Regions from separate parts of the Providencia sp. PROV004 genome, predicted to be linked through region 1. Evidence: predicted binding sites of a transcription regulator. Region 1 holds the regulator's gene; each other region holds the start of a gene.
What was found. The regulator LexA, encoded in region 1, represses DNA repair genes until DNA is damaged. The targets are predictions, from matches to a motif close to TNCTGTATGTACATACAGNA.
Positions count from the first base shown of each region.

Region 2: the regulator LexA is predicted to act here: its motif matches at 2,768-2,787, upstream of dinG (ATP-dependent DNA helicase DinG).
Region 3: the regulator LexA is predicted to act here: its motif matches at 2,075-2,094, upstream of dinB (DNA polymerase IV).

Region 1 is NZ_CP042859.1:465,197-469,784, reverse strand. It holds gene FVA69_RS02055 (TonB-dependent receptor plug domain-containing protein) at 1-552, shown strand, start outside; gene zur (zinc uptake transcriptional repressor Zur) at 995-1,510, shown strand; gene lexA (transcriptional repressor LexA) at 1,669-2,286, opposite strand; gene FVA69_RS02040 (diacylglycerol kinase) at 2,423-2,797, opposite strand; gene plsB (glycerol-3-phosphate 1-O-acyltransferase PlsB) at 2,924-4,588, shown strand, end outside.
Region 2 is NZ_CP042859.1:3,320,735-3,325,322, forward strand. It holds gene dps (DNA starvation/stationary phase protection protein Dps) at 1-314, shown strand, start outside; gene dinG (ATP-dependent DNA helicase DinG) at 452-2,563, opposite strand; gene FVA69_RS15170 (hypothetical protein) at 2,821-2,982, shown strand; gene sseA (3-mercaptopyruvate sulfurtransferase) at 3,021-3,860, shown strand; gene FVA69_RS15180 (GlsB/YeaQ/YmgE family stress response membrane protein) at 3,941-4,189, opposite strand; gene dusC (tRNA dihydrouridine(16) synthase DusC) at 4,349-4,588, opposite strand, start outside.
Region 3 is NZ_CP042859.1:1,046,971-1,051,558, reverse strand. It holds gene pepD (beta-Ala-His dipeptidase) at 1-953, shown strand, start outside; gene dinB (DNA polymerase IV) at 997-2,052, opposite strand; gene FVA69_RS04630 (glycerophosphodiester phosphodiesterase family protein) at 2,337-3,251, shown strand; gene FVA69_RS04625 (hypothetical protein) at 3,430-3,792, shown strand; gene nqrM ((Na+)-NQR maturation NqrM) at 3,889-4,116, opposite strand; gene FVA69_RS04615 (FAD:protein FMN transferase) at 4,134-4,588, opposite strand, start outside.

The sequences.
Region 1 (4,588 bases):
GATTTGACTTACAAGGGACATATCTCACCCACTTGGTCATATACTTCAAGTCTCTATTATAACCATGTAACTGATGCCATTATGGCGCATCGTGTCGGTACTAATCAGGATGGAGGTTATATACTCGAAAATCGTAACAGCGGCAAAGTTGACTACTTTGGCATTGATTTAGGGACTAACGGGCAAATTACCGATTGGTTAGAAGCGGGTTTAAGTTACGGCTACATTCATGCTGATCCAAAACACTACAGCGTTAAACATGTTGCTGAATTACCTATCCACAAAGCCTTCGCTTGGGTGAAATTTACCCCTTATGAGCCATTCAGCATCACTGTAACCGAAGAAGCAAGAAGCTGGGCCTTTAATTATGTCGATGCAGATAGCAAAGTGCGTGGATATGCCAAAACTGACCTACGTTTAGATTATGACTTTGGACAAGGAATATCTGTTAATACATCAGTTAATAACTTATTCGATAAATCATATGAATATACTAATGGGTATATCGAAGAGGGTCGTAATTATTGGTTAGGTATTGAATATAAATACTAATCTAAATATATTAGGCAATGACTTTAATCATTGCCTAATATTATATAAATAAAATAAGATTAATCTGTGCTCCTGCAAAAATAATAAACATAAACCCCATAAAGTAAGCTTTAGAGGGTGAGAAAAGAAGGTTGTAAATTAAAGGCAAGATAAGTCTTAATTAAAATTACATCAAATTAAAACTAAATCTTTCAATTAATTGTTCATCATGAGTTATGAATTTATAATAAATTTGTTTAATATATGTTTCATTTTATCTGTTTATTTTTAAATAAAATTAAATATCATTTTTTATATTTTATTTATTAGTCAAAAAAAACTCAGCAAAGCTAAAATTTTTTGATAGCACCGCATTCATCTCTTGATTCTCAATAGTTCAAGAAACTGTGATAAACTTGTGTGCAGTAAACATTTGCATTTTTCAACGGGTGGGGTCAGTAAAATGGAAAAGATGAGTGAAAAAAAAGTTCTTGCGATGGCAGAACATATTTGCCAATCAAGAGGCGTCAGGTTGACACCACAGAGAGAAACGGTATTGAGCCTAATAGCACAACAGCATGGTGCGATCAGTGCTTATGATTTACTCGACTTACTACGTGAAATTGAACCTCAGGCTAAGCCACCTACCGTTTATCGTGGCCTTGAGTTCTTAATGGAGCAAGGTTTTATCCATAAAATCGAATCAACCAACAGCTATGTTGTTTGTCACCATTTTGATAACCCAAGCCATATCTCTGTTATGTTAATTTGCGACCAGTGCGGAAGCGTAACGGAAAGTGATTGCACAACGATAGAAGCCGCAATTATTAATTTGGCAGATGAACACCAATTCCGCTTAAGGCATACCGTAGTGGAAAACCATGGTTTATGTAAAAATTGCGACGAAGTGAATAGCTGCCAAGATCATGAACATTGTCATCATAACCACGAACAACCTGTAACCCCTAAGAAAAAGTAAATAGCCGGACTGCTAGATCGTTTGATGAAATGCAAAGAGAAAATAGAGAAGAGAAAAATATAAGAAAGGAAACAAAACAGGCAGACTTCAGAATAAAACCATGAAATCTGCCTGCAATCGTCTTCACCGTCTGTAACACAGCTGGTTGCTAACGAAAATTAATACCAATCACTGTTACGAATAACCCCAACCGCTAAACCTTCAATAGTGAAATTTTGCTGACGCAAGTCAACAACAATAGGTTCGAATTCTGGGTTTTCTGCTATTAACTCAACACGGTTACCCTGTTGCTTAAAACGTTTAACAGTGACTTCATCTTCGATACGTGCAACCACTACTTGCCCGTTATGTACATTTTGTGTTTTATGCACAGCTAATAAATCGCCATCCATAATACCAATATCTTTCATGGACATCCCATTCACACGCAATAAGAAATCTGCATGTGGTTTAAACAGCTCAGGGTCAACTTGATAGTGGCTCTCAATATGTTCCTGTGCTAATAATGGTTCGCCAGCAGCTACACGTCCAATCAGAGGTAACCCCTGATCTTCGGTTTCTTCTTCAAGAAGCAGACGAATACCTCGAGATGCACCTGAGACGATTTCAATAACCCCTTTACGCGCTAAGGCCTTTAAATGTTCTTCTGCCGCATTAGGCGAACGAAAACCAAGGCTTGCTGCTATCTCAGCGCGTGTAGGAGGCATACCCGTCTGCGAAATGTGGTCACGCACTAGATCGTAAACCTGCTGTTGTCGAGCCGTCAGTGCTTTCATTCCGTTCCCCTGTTTGTTTATACAGTCAAGCTGTGAGTATATACAGGTAAATGAAGATTTGGAACAGTTAAATCGCTCAATTTAAGCATTTGTTATCGATTTATTTTCTTTTTACCTGATTAAGTAACCAAACACCTTAACCAGGGAAATAGCGCTGCCATAATACAAGTACCCAAATAAACAACGCTAAACCGATACTCACAAATACCGCGGCAGAACCAATATCTTTAGCTCTCCCTGAAAGTTCATGATATTCACTTCCGATACGGTCAACTACGGCTTCTATCGCGCTATTCAGTAATTCGACTATTGCCACCAGAACAACAGAACTCACTAACAAAATCCTATCTATATAGCTGATATCTAAATAAAATGCGATAAAAATCGCGATAATTGCAGCAACAGATTCTTGCCTAAATGCGGCTTCATTAACCCAAGCTGCCTTCAAACCTTTAAGGGAATACCCCGCAGCTTTAATCACTCGCGTGAAGCCCTTAACTTGACTCGCCATATTTATTCCTTAAAAAATACAAACAATAATCGATTTTTACGGTCAAAGTGAATTGTCAGTAACAGATCTAACCATGTATTTCTGGTATGATTGCGCAGCATTGTTAACAAGAGGCTATAATCATTTATGTCACTATGGCGTAAAATATATTACAACACGTTGAATTTACCACTTAAATTATTGGTAAAAAGTAAACTAATTCCTTCGGATCCCATCACTGAGTTGCAGCTTGATGTCAACAGGCCAACCCTATACGTATTACCTTATCATTCGAAGTCTGACCTCCTCACGCTACGGCACCAATGCTTAGCTATTGGTCTGCCAGACCCGCTGGTCGACAATGATATCAATGGAACGAAGCTTCCGGCCTACGTTTTTATCGATGATGGCCCACGTGTTTTTCGCTATTATTCACCGAATCCACGTAAGGATTCAGTAAAAACATTCCATGCTTATTTAGATTTGCATAAAAACAACCCAAATCTAGATATTCAAATGCTACCGGCATCCGTGATGTTTGGGCGCTCACCTGGTCGTGAAGGCCATACCCCAGCACCACCACTGAAACTGTTAAATGGCATCCAAAAATTCTTCGCCGTTTTATGGTTAGGACGTGACAGCTTCGTACGTTTATCTCCGATTGTCTCAATTGGGAAAATGGCACAAGACCACGGTACAGACACCATTATTGCCAACAAACTTGCTCGTGTCGCACGTATTCACTATTCGCGCCAACGTCTCGCAGCAGTTGGGCCTAAACTCCCTGCACGTTATGAGCTGTTTAATAAGTTATTGACGTCAAAAGCAATTGAAAAAGCCGTTGAAGACGAAGCGCGCAGTAAAAAAATTCCACTCAAAAAAGCTCAGCAAAATGCCGTTGGGATGATGGAAGAAATCGCAGCCAATTTCTCTTATGAAGCAGTACGTTTAACGGATAGGGTTCTTAGTTGGACTTGGAATCGCCTTTATCAAGGCATTAATGTTCAGCACGCTGAACGAGTCCGCCAGCTAGCACAAGACGGCCATGAAATCGTTTATGTGCCATCCCACCGTAGCCATATGGACTACTTACTGCTCTCATATGTGCTATACCATCAAGGGCTAGTTCCACCCCATATTGCCGCGGGGATCAACCTCAATTTCTGGCCTGCTGGGCCTATTTTCCGTCGTTTAGGGGCCTTTTTTATTCGCCGAACGTTCAAAGGCAATAAACTGTATTCGACCGTTTTCCGTGAATATTTAAGTGAGCTATTTGCCCGAGGTTACTCCATCGAGTACTTTGTGGAAGGTGGGCGCTCACGTACCGGTCGTTTGTTACAGCCTAAGACGGGTACTCTCTCCATGACGTTACAAGCGATGTTGCGCGGTGACTCACGCCCTATCACCATTGTTCCTATCTACATCGGGTATGAGCATGTGATGGAAGTGGGTACTTACGCCAAAGAACTGCGCGGTGCAGAAAAAGAGAAAGAAGGCTTTTTCTCTATGGTTCGCGGCTTACGTAAATTGCGCAACCTAGGCCAAGGCTATGTTAACTTTGGCCAGCCAATTTCGCTTCCACACTATCTCAACCAGCGTGTACCTGATTGGCGCGACTCTATCGACCCTATCGAACCACAAAGACCAACTTGGCTAAACCCAACGGTCAGTTCGTTAGCTGATAACATTATGGTCAATATTAATAATGCAGCAGCAGCCAATGCGATTAACCTGTGTGCGACTGCGTTACTGGCTTCTCGTCAACGCTCACTGACTCGTGAGCAACTAGTTGAACAAGTCGACTGTTACCTG
Region 2 (4,588 bases), 1.7 Mb from region 1:
AAATGTTAGATGGTTTTAGAACCACGCTAGTTGAACACTTAGATGAATTCGCTGAACGCGCAGTTCAATTGGGAGGCGTTGCTATTGGTACAACCCAAGAAGTTAGCCGCTTCACTTCGTTAGAGGCTTACCCAATTAATATTCACAGTGTACAAGATCATTTGAAAGCATTAGCAGACCGTTATGCGGTCGTCGCGAATGATATTCGAAAAGCAATTGATGAAGTGGAAGACGAAGATACCGCAGATATGTTTACCGCGGCTTCCCGCGATATGGATAAATTCCTCTGGTTTTTAGAAGCTAATATTGAGTAATGTCGTAAATAGAGTCAATTCAAATTGACCAATGGCCACTGCAAAGTGGCCATTTTATTTACTAACAATTAGCTATATAAATCAAACTATTATTGAAATTTAAATACCTTAAAAAAAATACATTAACTTAATGATAATTATTTACTGTTTTTAGATATTTCAGGCTGTTCTATCGGAAATACAGGTAATGCATTTAATAATCTTTTGCCATAATTTTTAGTTAATAACCGTTTATCATAAATAATAATTTCACCATAACATTCATGACTACGAATTAACCTACCTGCTTGCTGTATCAAATTAAATGAAGCACTCGGTAAACTTTGAACTTCAAACGGGTATCGCTTCAACGACTTCAACCAATCACCTTCAGTGATAATCACAGGGTTTGTTACTGGTGGAAATGCAATTTTATGAATATGGACCTGCGTTAAATATTCCCCTTTTAGGTCTAACCCCTCAGCAAACGATTGTAAGCCAATTAAAGCACTAGATTGCCCTTGATTAATTCTTTCACAATGTGTTTCGACTAACCGATAACGTGGTTGATCTCCTTGAACTAAAAGCTGCAAACGCAAATCTTTTACGTGCTCAAGAAAACCTTCCATTGCTCTTTGACTACTAAATAAAACCAACACGCCACGGTGAGTATTTTTAATAAATTGTTCACGAAAAAACACCGCCATTTCCGCTAAGTGTTCCGCTTCATTGTTTATCGTTGGCTCATATTCCATTTTAGGAATAATAATTTTTCCCTGCTCAACATGGTTAAAAGGAGAGGACAATGTCACAAAGCGATCATCACTTTTTTCAGACAGCCCAGTAAGTTCCATAAAACGTGAATAACTGTTCAACGACCTCAGCGTTGCTGATGTAATCACAATATGAGGAATATTTCGCCATAACAAATGTTGTAATTGCTCACTCACCCGGATCCCAGCACAATGCATAAAGAAACGAGATTGGTTTTTCTCATAACGCCGACTTAACCATTTTGACACAGGGGCACCTGAACTTTGCTCTAATGCCGCCAGCCGCCAGAGCTTCGACATATTTTCAAAGTATCCCATAGCCCTACTAGTTACAATAATCGACCGATGTAAGCGAACAATATCTTGCTTCGCAGTTTGTTCCGTCAAATCATTTAAGATAGCTTCCGCTAACCCCTGTAGGGCATCTGTCTGCTTAAATAGCACCTGACAGCTTAATTGCATTGCTTCAGGCAATACACCTAGCGGAAATAAATACTCAGTTTCTTTTGACGTTTCTGGCAATAAGGCATTTGCTAGTAATGAAAAATCACGAAATGTTTCACGCAATTTTTCTGCATGTTGCTGTAATCGTTCAGGGTTAGCTAACTTTGGTGGTTTTGCTGGGCGAAATTGCCCCATATATTGCCCAACATGCTGAATAAAGCTATCAAGCTGTGCCGTTAATTGAACTAGCGTAATTTCGCCTTCAACTTCAAGGGCATCCCTTGCAACGTCTGGAACATGGTGACCTTCATCAAGCACTAATAATAAATTTTTCGGGTCAGGTAATACCGACTCACTCTCCATAGCTGCCATTACCAACGCGTGGTTAGCAACCACTACATCTGCATCTTCGATTTCTCGCCTAGCAATAAAAAATGGGCACCGCTGATAAAATTGGCAATTACGGCCTAAACAGTTCATTTTATCTGTGCTGACTTTACGCCATAAGCTATCGCTAAATGCCCTTTTGTGATGATCCCTTAGCCCATCCCATGCAAAGCTTTGAAAATCATGCCGCAGCTGCTGACAAATTGCCCGTTCTTCACTATTCGCAATTTCCGTTTTGTCTTCCACCAATAACATTAAATCTATTTGCTCACCTTCTGCTGCACAAATAGCTTCTAAATTACGGGGGCAAACATAACGAGCACGCCCAAATGCACCTGTATATTTTAGATCAGGAATAATTTTGCTTAATAACGGTAAATCCTTACTATAAATTTGGTCTTGTAATGCCACATTCGCCGTACTAACCACTAAGGTTTTTCCTTCTTCCCTACCAACCGCTATCCCCGGTATTAAATAAGATAGAGTTTTCCCTACTCCAGTAGGCGCTTCTATGACCAAATGGCGGCCGTCATCATCCGCTAAATTTTTCGCGACTTGCGCTATCATCTGCCGCTGCGGGGCTCTTGAAACAAACCCATCAATTTGTACGGACAACCCTTTATACCACTGAGTTATTTGTTCTTTAGTTTTATTCGACAGGGACATAAATTATGCAGGTGACCAAAGTTAAAATGAAAGATAACGAAACTGACAACAATATGAAATATGAAAAAAACTCTTTTGCCAACCGCTTCGCAAAACTACTGTATTAATACCCATTATACATAAAAATTGGGAAGCTTTTTGCAAAACGCCCATTATGCGACAGAAAAAATAGCTTTTAACTTGTTTGCAACACTCATCCGGTTATACTTTGAGTTCTTACACTATTTGGATTTTTATCACTAGGCAGGCTATAGAAAATGAAAAAGGTTGTTATCGCACTTTGCGCATTATGTGCTTTTGGTTCTGTAGGCGGTATTGTGTTAGCTGGTATGAACATTTATACCCGTTCAACAACACCACTTGAACAAGGTCAACCGCAATCCCCTTCAGCACTGCCAGCACCTAATCAAATTCAGTAATTTTTAAATAATTTAGCAACCCAGGATGGAGATAGCTTATGTACAACGATTATTTCGTAACCCCACAATGGTTAAATTCACATCTATTTGATAATAACATCATTGTGCTCGATGCTTCCTCTCCACCACCAACCGCACCTTATGACTGCCGCCAACAATATTTAGAAGAACATATTCCTAACGCTCAGTTCTTTCATCAAGATGAAATTGCAGACAAAAGCTGTGATTTACCTCATATGCTGCCAAGTGCTGAAGTTTTTAGCCAAGCAGTTAGTGCCATGGGTATTGGCAATGACACCCAAGTTATTATTTATTCTCAGAATAACTTATTTTCATCCCCAAGAGCATGGTGGACTTTCACCACGATGGGCTGCAAAAACGTTAAAATTTTAGCCGGTGGCATCGATGCTTGGAAAGCTGCTGGGTTTGATGTTCAGTCAGGGGAAGTCACTCCGCCAGCTGCGAAGCAATTCCATGCCACACGTAAAGACAGTAACGCACTGAATCAAGAACAAGTACTTGAGATTGTAAATCAAGGCAAAATTCAAATTATTGATGCTCGCGCAGAGCCACGCTTTCTTGCCCAAGCGCCAGAACCGCGTCCGGGTTTACGTATGGGGCATATTCCAGGGAGCAAAAACGTCCCATGGGATCTTCTTGTGGAAAATGGTACATTCAAATCACCAGAGCAACTTAAAGCTATCTTTGCTAAGCAAGGTGTAGATATCCATGCGCCTTCTGTGACGACCTGTGGTTCAGGAATGACCGCTGCAGTGGTATTAATGGCATTAACCTTATTAGGTAACCAAAACCTGCGTTTGTATGATGGTTCATGGGCCCAATGGGGGCAAGATAACGGCCTGCCAATCGAGTCGTAACCCTCTTCTTCCATAAAAATATAAGCCACTCGATATTTAAGTGGCTTATAGAATGAGCATTTACCAAGTAGAAGAAATGGCTATTTGGCAAATATCCCGGCTAAGAACAGTACGACAATCGCACCGATGACCGCGACAACAAAACTCCCAAAGTTGAAGCCATCAACTTTTCCTTTACCAAAGAAAGTACTGATGTAACCACCCACAACAGCACCAACAATCCCCAGCACGGTGGTCATAATGAACCCCATGTGATAAGTACCTGGCATCAGCCACTTAGCTAAAACACCAGCAATTAAACCAAAAATAATCCAAGCAATTACACCCATCTTACGCCTCCCAGACTCGGTAATTTCACTATAATGTTAAAATGTTCCCATATAATAGTAGAGCTTTAAATAAATTAAATCACTCTCCTACCAATTAAGTAAAGACCCTATAAGTTAATTTCGCAACTATAAATTCTTGCTAATTAACATTATTCATAATTAATTGTTCACTATTTCAGTTATCACTTGTGCAATCTGTTGGGCATTTTTTAATGATCTAACTTGAGAAAATAGTTCATCTGCCTGATGATATTCTTTGCGTAAATAGCCTAGCCATTGTTTAATTCGGGCTGCATGGTAATGGCCTGTATCTCCTTGTTTTTCAAGTTCCGTATACTTTAATAGCAACTTGCCAACTTGCTCCCAAGGCATTTTAGACTCATTAAATTTGACCACCCG
Region 3 (4,588 bases), 580 kb from region 1:
CAGAAGAAGAAGGTGAAATTTACATGGGTTGTGCTGGTGGGGTTGACTTTACCTCTACGTTTGACCTGACGCGTGAAGCATTACCACAAGGCTATAAAACCTTCACAATGACCCTAAAAGGCCTAAAAGGTGGGCACTCTGGTGGTGATGTACATTTAGGCTTAGGTAATGCCAATAAGCTGTTAGCACGTTTTCTAGCTGGCCACGCAGAAGATTTAAACCTAAAACTATTAGATTTCAGAGGTGGTACTGTTCGTAACGCCATTCCTCGGGAAGCTTACGCCATTATTGCCGTTCCTGCGAACAAAGTCGCTGAGTTAACTGCCCTAAGAGCTCGTTATGAAGATATTCTGAAAAATGAATTAGCCGTCGTTGAGCCTAACCTTGTTCTGCTACTAGATGAAACGCAAAGCGAATTAAAAGCACTTTCTGATGACTGCCAAAAACGTTTTGTTTTCTTCTTAAATGCGGCGCCAAACGGTGTGATCCGCATGAGTGATGTTGCCATTGGCGTGGTTGAAACCTCACTTAACGAAGGTGTTGTACGACTAACTGAAGATAAAGCAGAAATTATCTTCCTTGTTCGTTCACTTATCGATAGCGGCAAAAACTACGTTGTTAACATGTTGACATCTATCAGTAAATTAGCACAAGCCCAATACCGTGCAGAAGGTAGCTACCCAGGTTGGCAACCAGATGCAGACTCACCAGTAATGCATTTAGTCAGCGATACCTACAACAAGCTGTTCGGTAAAATCCCTAATGTCATGGTGATCCACGCAGGCCTTGAGTGTGGTCTATTCAAAAAACCTTACCCAGACATGGATATGGTTTCAATTGGGCCAACTATTCGCGGTGCACACTCCCCTGATGAACGTGTACACATTGCAAGCGTTGGAGAGTATTGGAAATTACTAACTGCGGTTTTAAAAGCAATTCCAGTCAAAGAATAAGCAATTAATTGTTATGAAACACCCATCATGCGATGGGTGTTTTTTATAATTCAAGTAATAATTGCCTTTCAAGCTGTGGGCTTTGCAGCATCACATGCAAACCAACTAACCGAACACCACGCCCTAAGCGGCGATTATCCCAAACTTGTTTCGCTATCTGGACTAAATCTTGTTTATTGAGAATTGGGTATACGTGTTCTTGTGTTGTTTGCTGAAAGTCTGCAAATTTAAATTTTACACCTTGACGAGCAATACGCAGATCGGGTTTTACCTTCGCTAGACGTAATTGTAGTTCGTCATAGAGTTTATCAAGCAGAGGCAGACAATCGCTCCATTGATATATATCTTCTGCAAGGGTGCGTTCAACCCCTACCGACTTTCTGAGTCTATCAGGGTTAATAGCACGCTCATCGATACCATGGCATCGATCCCAAAGTACCTGCCCGAATTTACCCATGCTTTTAACCAATGTAACAACATCATATTTTTGGACGTCAGCACAAGTGAGTAACCCCATATCCGCTAATTTCTGAGCGGTTACCTTACCCACGCCAGGAATTTTTTTAAGGGGCAAGCTAAGAATAAATTGATCCATATTTTGCGGCGTGATCACGAATTGGCCATTGGGTTTATTCATATCTGAAGCTATTTTCGCCAAAAATTTTATTGGCGCTATCCCCGCTGAAGCGGTTAATTGCAGTTCATCAAAGATTTGCTGGCGAATGGCCTCAGCAATTAGCGTTGCAGAGCCATGTAATTGCGTACAATCAGTGACATCCAAATAAGCTTCATCAAGAGAAAGTGGTTCTATGAGGTCAGTATAGCGAGCAAATATTTTTCGAATATACAGGGAGGTTTCTTTGTAAAGTGCCATATGCCCAGGAACCACTTTCAAGTGAGGGCAAAGCCTAAGTGCAATCGCAGTAGACATCGCACTGTGAACACCGTAGCGACGGGCTTTATAATTTGCAGTACTAATAACGCCTCGGCGATCTGCGCTTCCCCCCACTGCAATGGGGACATTACGAAGGCTTGGGTCGTCACGCATTTCGATCGCTGCATAAAAGCAGTCCATATCAATATGAATAATTTTACGCACGGGTTAACTCTGCCAATTAAACACCTGATTAAATATACAGTATTTTTATTAGCCATGCAATTATTGTCACATCACCATAAAATTGACGAATGAAAAAGCTAACTCCATGATAATTAGGTAATTCATATTATTGCAATAATCATCTGCCAAGCTATCCAACTCTAGATTCGGCTTAAAGTTTGTCTTAAAAATAAGTATTACTACTTACTTTTAAACAAAAAAGTAATAAAAAGAGTTGTTTTACCAACAACAATATCTTGAAAAACTATTTATGGATCATCTCTATGGCAATTATATCAACATCAAAATATGTTAAATTTATGGCTCCTCTCATTATGCTGCTTGCTAGCCAAACAGTTTTCGCACTTTCCCCTAATTTAGCACTATCCCCTAAAATTGTAGCTCACCGTGCAGGAACAGCAGATGCACCAGAAAACACAATTTATGCCATTGATTTAGCCAAGCAAAATAATGCCGATGCTATTTGGCTTACCGTTCAACTTAGTAAAGATAATCAATTAGTCCTATATCGTCCGAGTGATCTAGATTCATTGACGGACAAAAAAGGTAACGTATCTGCTTATACAGTAGAACAACTCAATCATGTCAATGCTGCTTATAAGTTTAGTCAAAAACATAATCAGCAATTCCCCTTACAAAAAACAACTATCACTACACTAGAAAATATTCTGCAAAAATACCCAGACACAACTTTCTACGTAGATTTAAAATCCCCTGACGCCAACCCTGATATTCAAGCAAAGGCGATTTTAGCTCTCTTAGATAAAACTAATGCATTTAACCAAGTACGTTTTTATTCCACTAATGATGAATTTTTAAAAGCACTCAAATCCCTTTCTCCAAAGATCCCATTATTTGAAAGTCGTGATGAGACTCGCACCCTGTTGGCAAATGTTGTGATGAACCATCAATGTTCAATAGAAAATGACAAAACAACAACTCGCTGGTATGGCTTTGAACTACATCGTAAAGTTGAAGTGGTCGAAAAATATACTTTAGGCGAAGCACGCTCGCCAGCAACCCTTTCATGGGATAAAGAAGCCATTGACTGTTTTAGAAAAAATGGCAATGCCTATATCATTGTCTTTGGTGTTAATAATGACAGTGACTACCAACTCGCAAAAGAAATTGGTGTTGATGCTGTAATGGTTGATTCCCCAAAAGCATTTAAAAAATAATCTAATAACATCACCTAAGCTATTATTACTTTAATAATAGCTTAGGAATTAAATCACATCTTAAAAACATTCTTTTCATCAATTAATAATAATTGTTCTTAATTTACTGCTATAGAAAACTTGATATATTTAATCCATCACAAAAATTCTATTTAAAATAATTTAAAAAAGGTTTTATATGTCAAATATTGGAACAATGATTGTCGAGAATTATTGGAATGAAACATTAAGGAAAGTTGAAATACATTATCATAATAGTGATAACCCCTATGATAATGTGTTTATATTTTATAATCTAGCACATGCCACATCTAGCTCTAACGTAAATTCATTCCCTTACTCAACAACAGGTAAAAGTGCTTGGAAAGCTAAAATTACTACGAAAAGTAATGAACTGTGGAGTAGTGGTGATTTTTTACCTTGCCAAATTAACAACAATGATAATGGAAAGGTCACGATTAGATTTGATGGTGAGACAAAAAGCATGCATGTTAATTACCCTGTCTCTGTTTCATGTGCTAAGAAAATGCAATTAATTTAGACTGTATAACGGGAAAGTAATATTTGGAGATGTCTAATAACTATATTTAGACATCTCCGGCTCATTACTAGTTATAGAACCGTTAAATATTACTATTCAAATAATACGGTTTTTATCCAGTAATTTTTGACGGGCTTCTTCACGCGCCATACGTTTTTTACGTGCATCACAAGGCTCAGGGCAATCACACACCTTTTCAACACCAATACTGCTTAACCCGCCGCAGCTACCTTGGATACTCTTACGTTTAATAATATACCCAAGTGACATACCTAAAAAGGCCAGCAAAAACAGTGCAAAGGCTGCAATAAAAATATTCAGCATTTTTTATCCTCCTACAACTACTGTTTTTTGGTTAAAAATGGTTCGAATGCCTTAGTATAGCGCTCTTCAAAACCTTTATCTGTCTTAACAATCATAAAAACAGGAATATTCATTTTTTCAGCTAAAGCAAAGCCAACTTCAGGCCCTAAAACATTTAGTCCTGTAGATAAGCCATCAGCACTCATGCAATTTTCTGCAATTACTGTAATAGAGACTAAATTATGTGTGATTGGTTTTCCTGTTTTTGGGTCTATCGTATGAGAAAAACGAACGCCATCTTGCTCGAAGTAATTACGGTAGTCCCCTGATGTAGCGATAGAGCGGTCACCTGGTTCAATAATCTCTTGTGCTGTTTGGCTGACACCATCCGATGCGGGTTTTTCTATTGCGATACGCCATGGCACTTCTTTACCATTTGTTCCTTTCGTACGCACTTCACCACCAATATCAACCATATAATTATTGATACCTA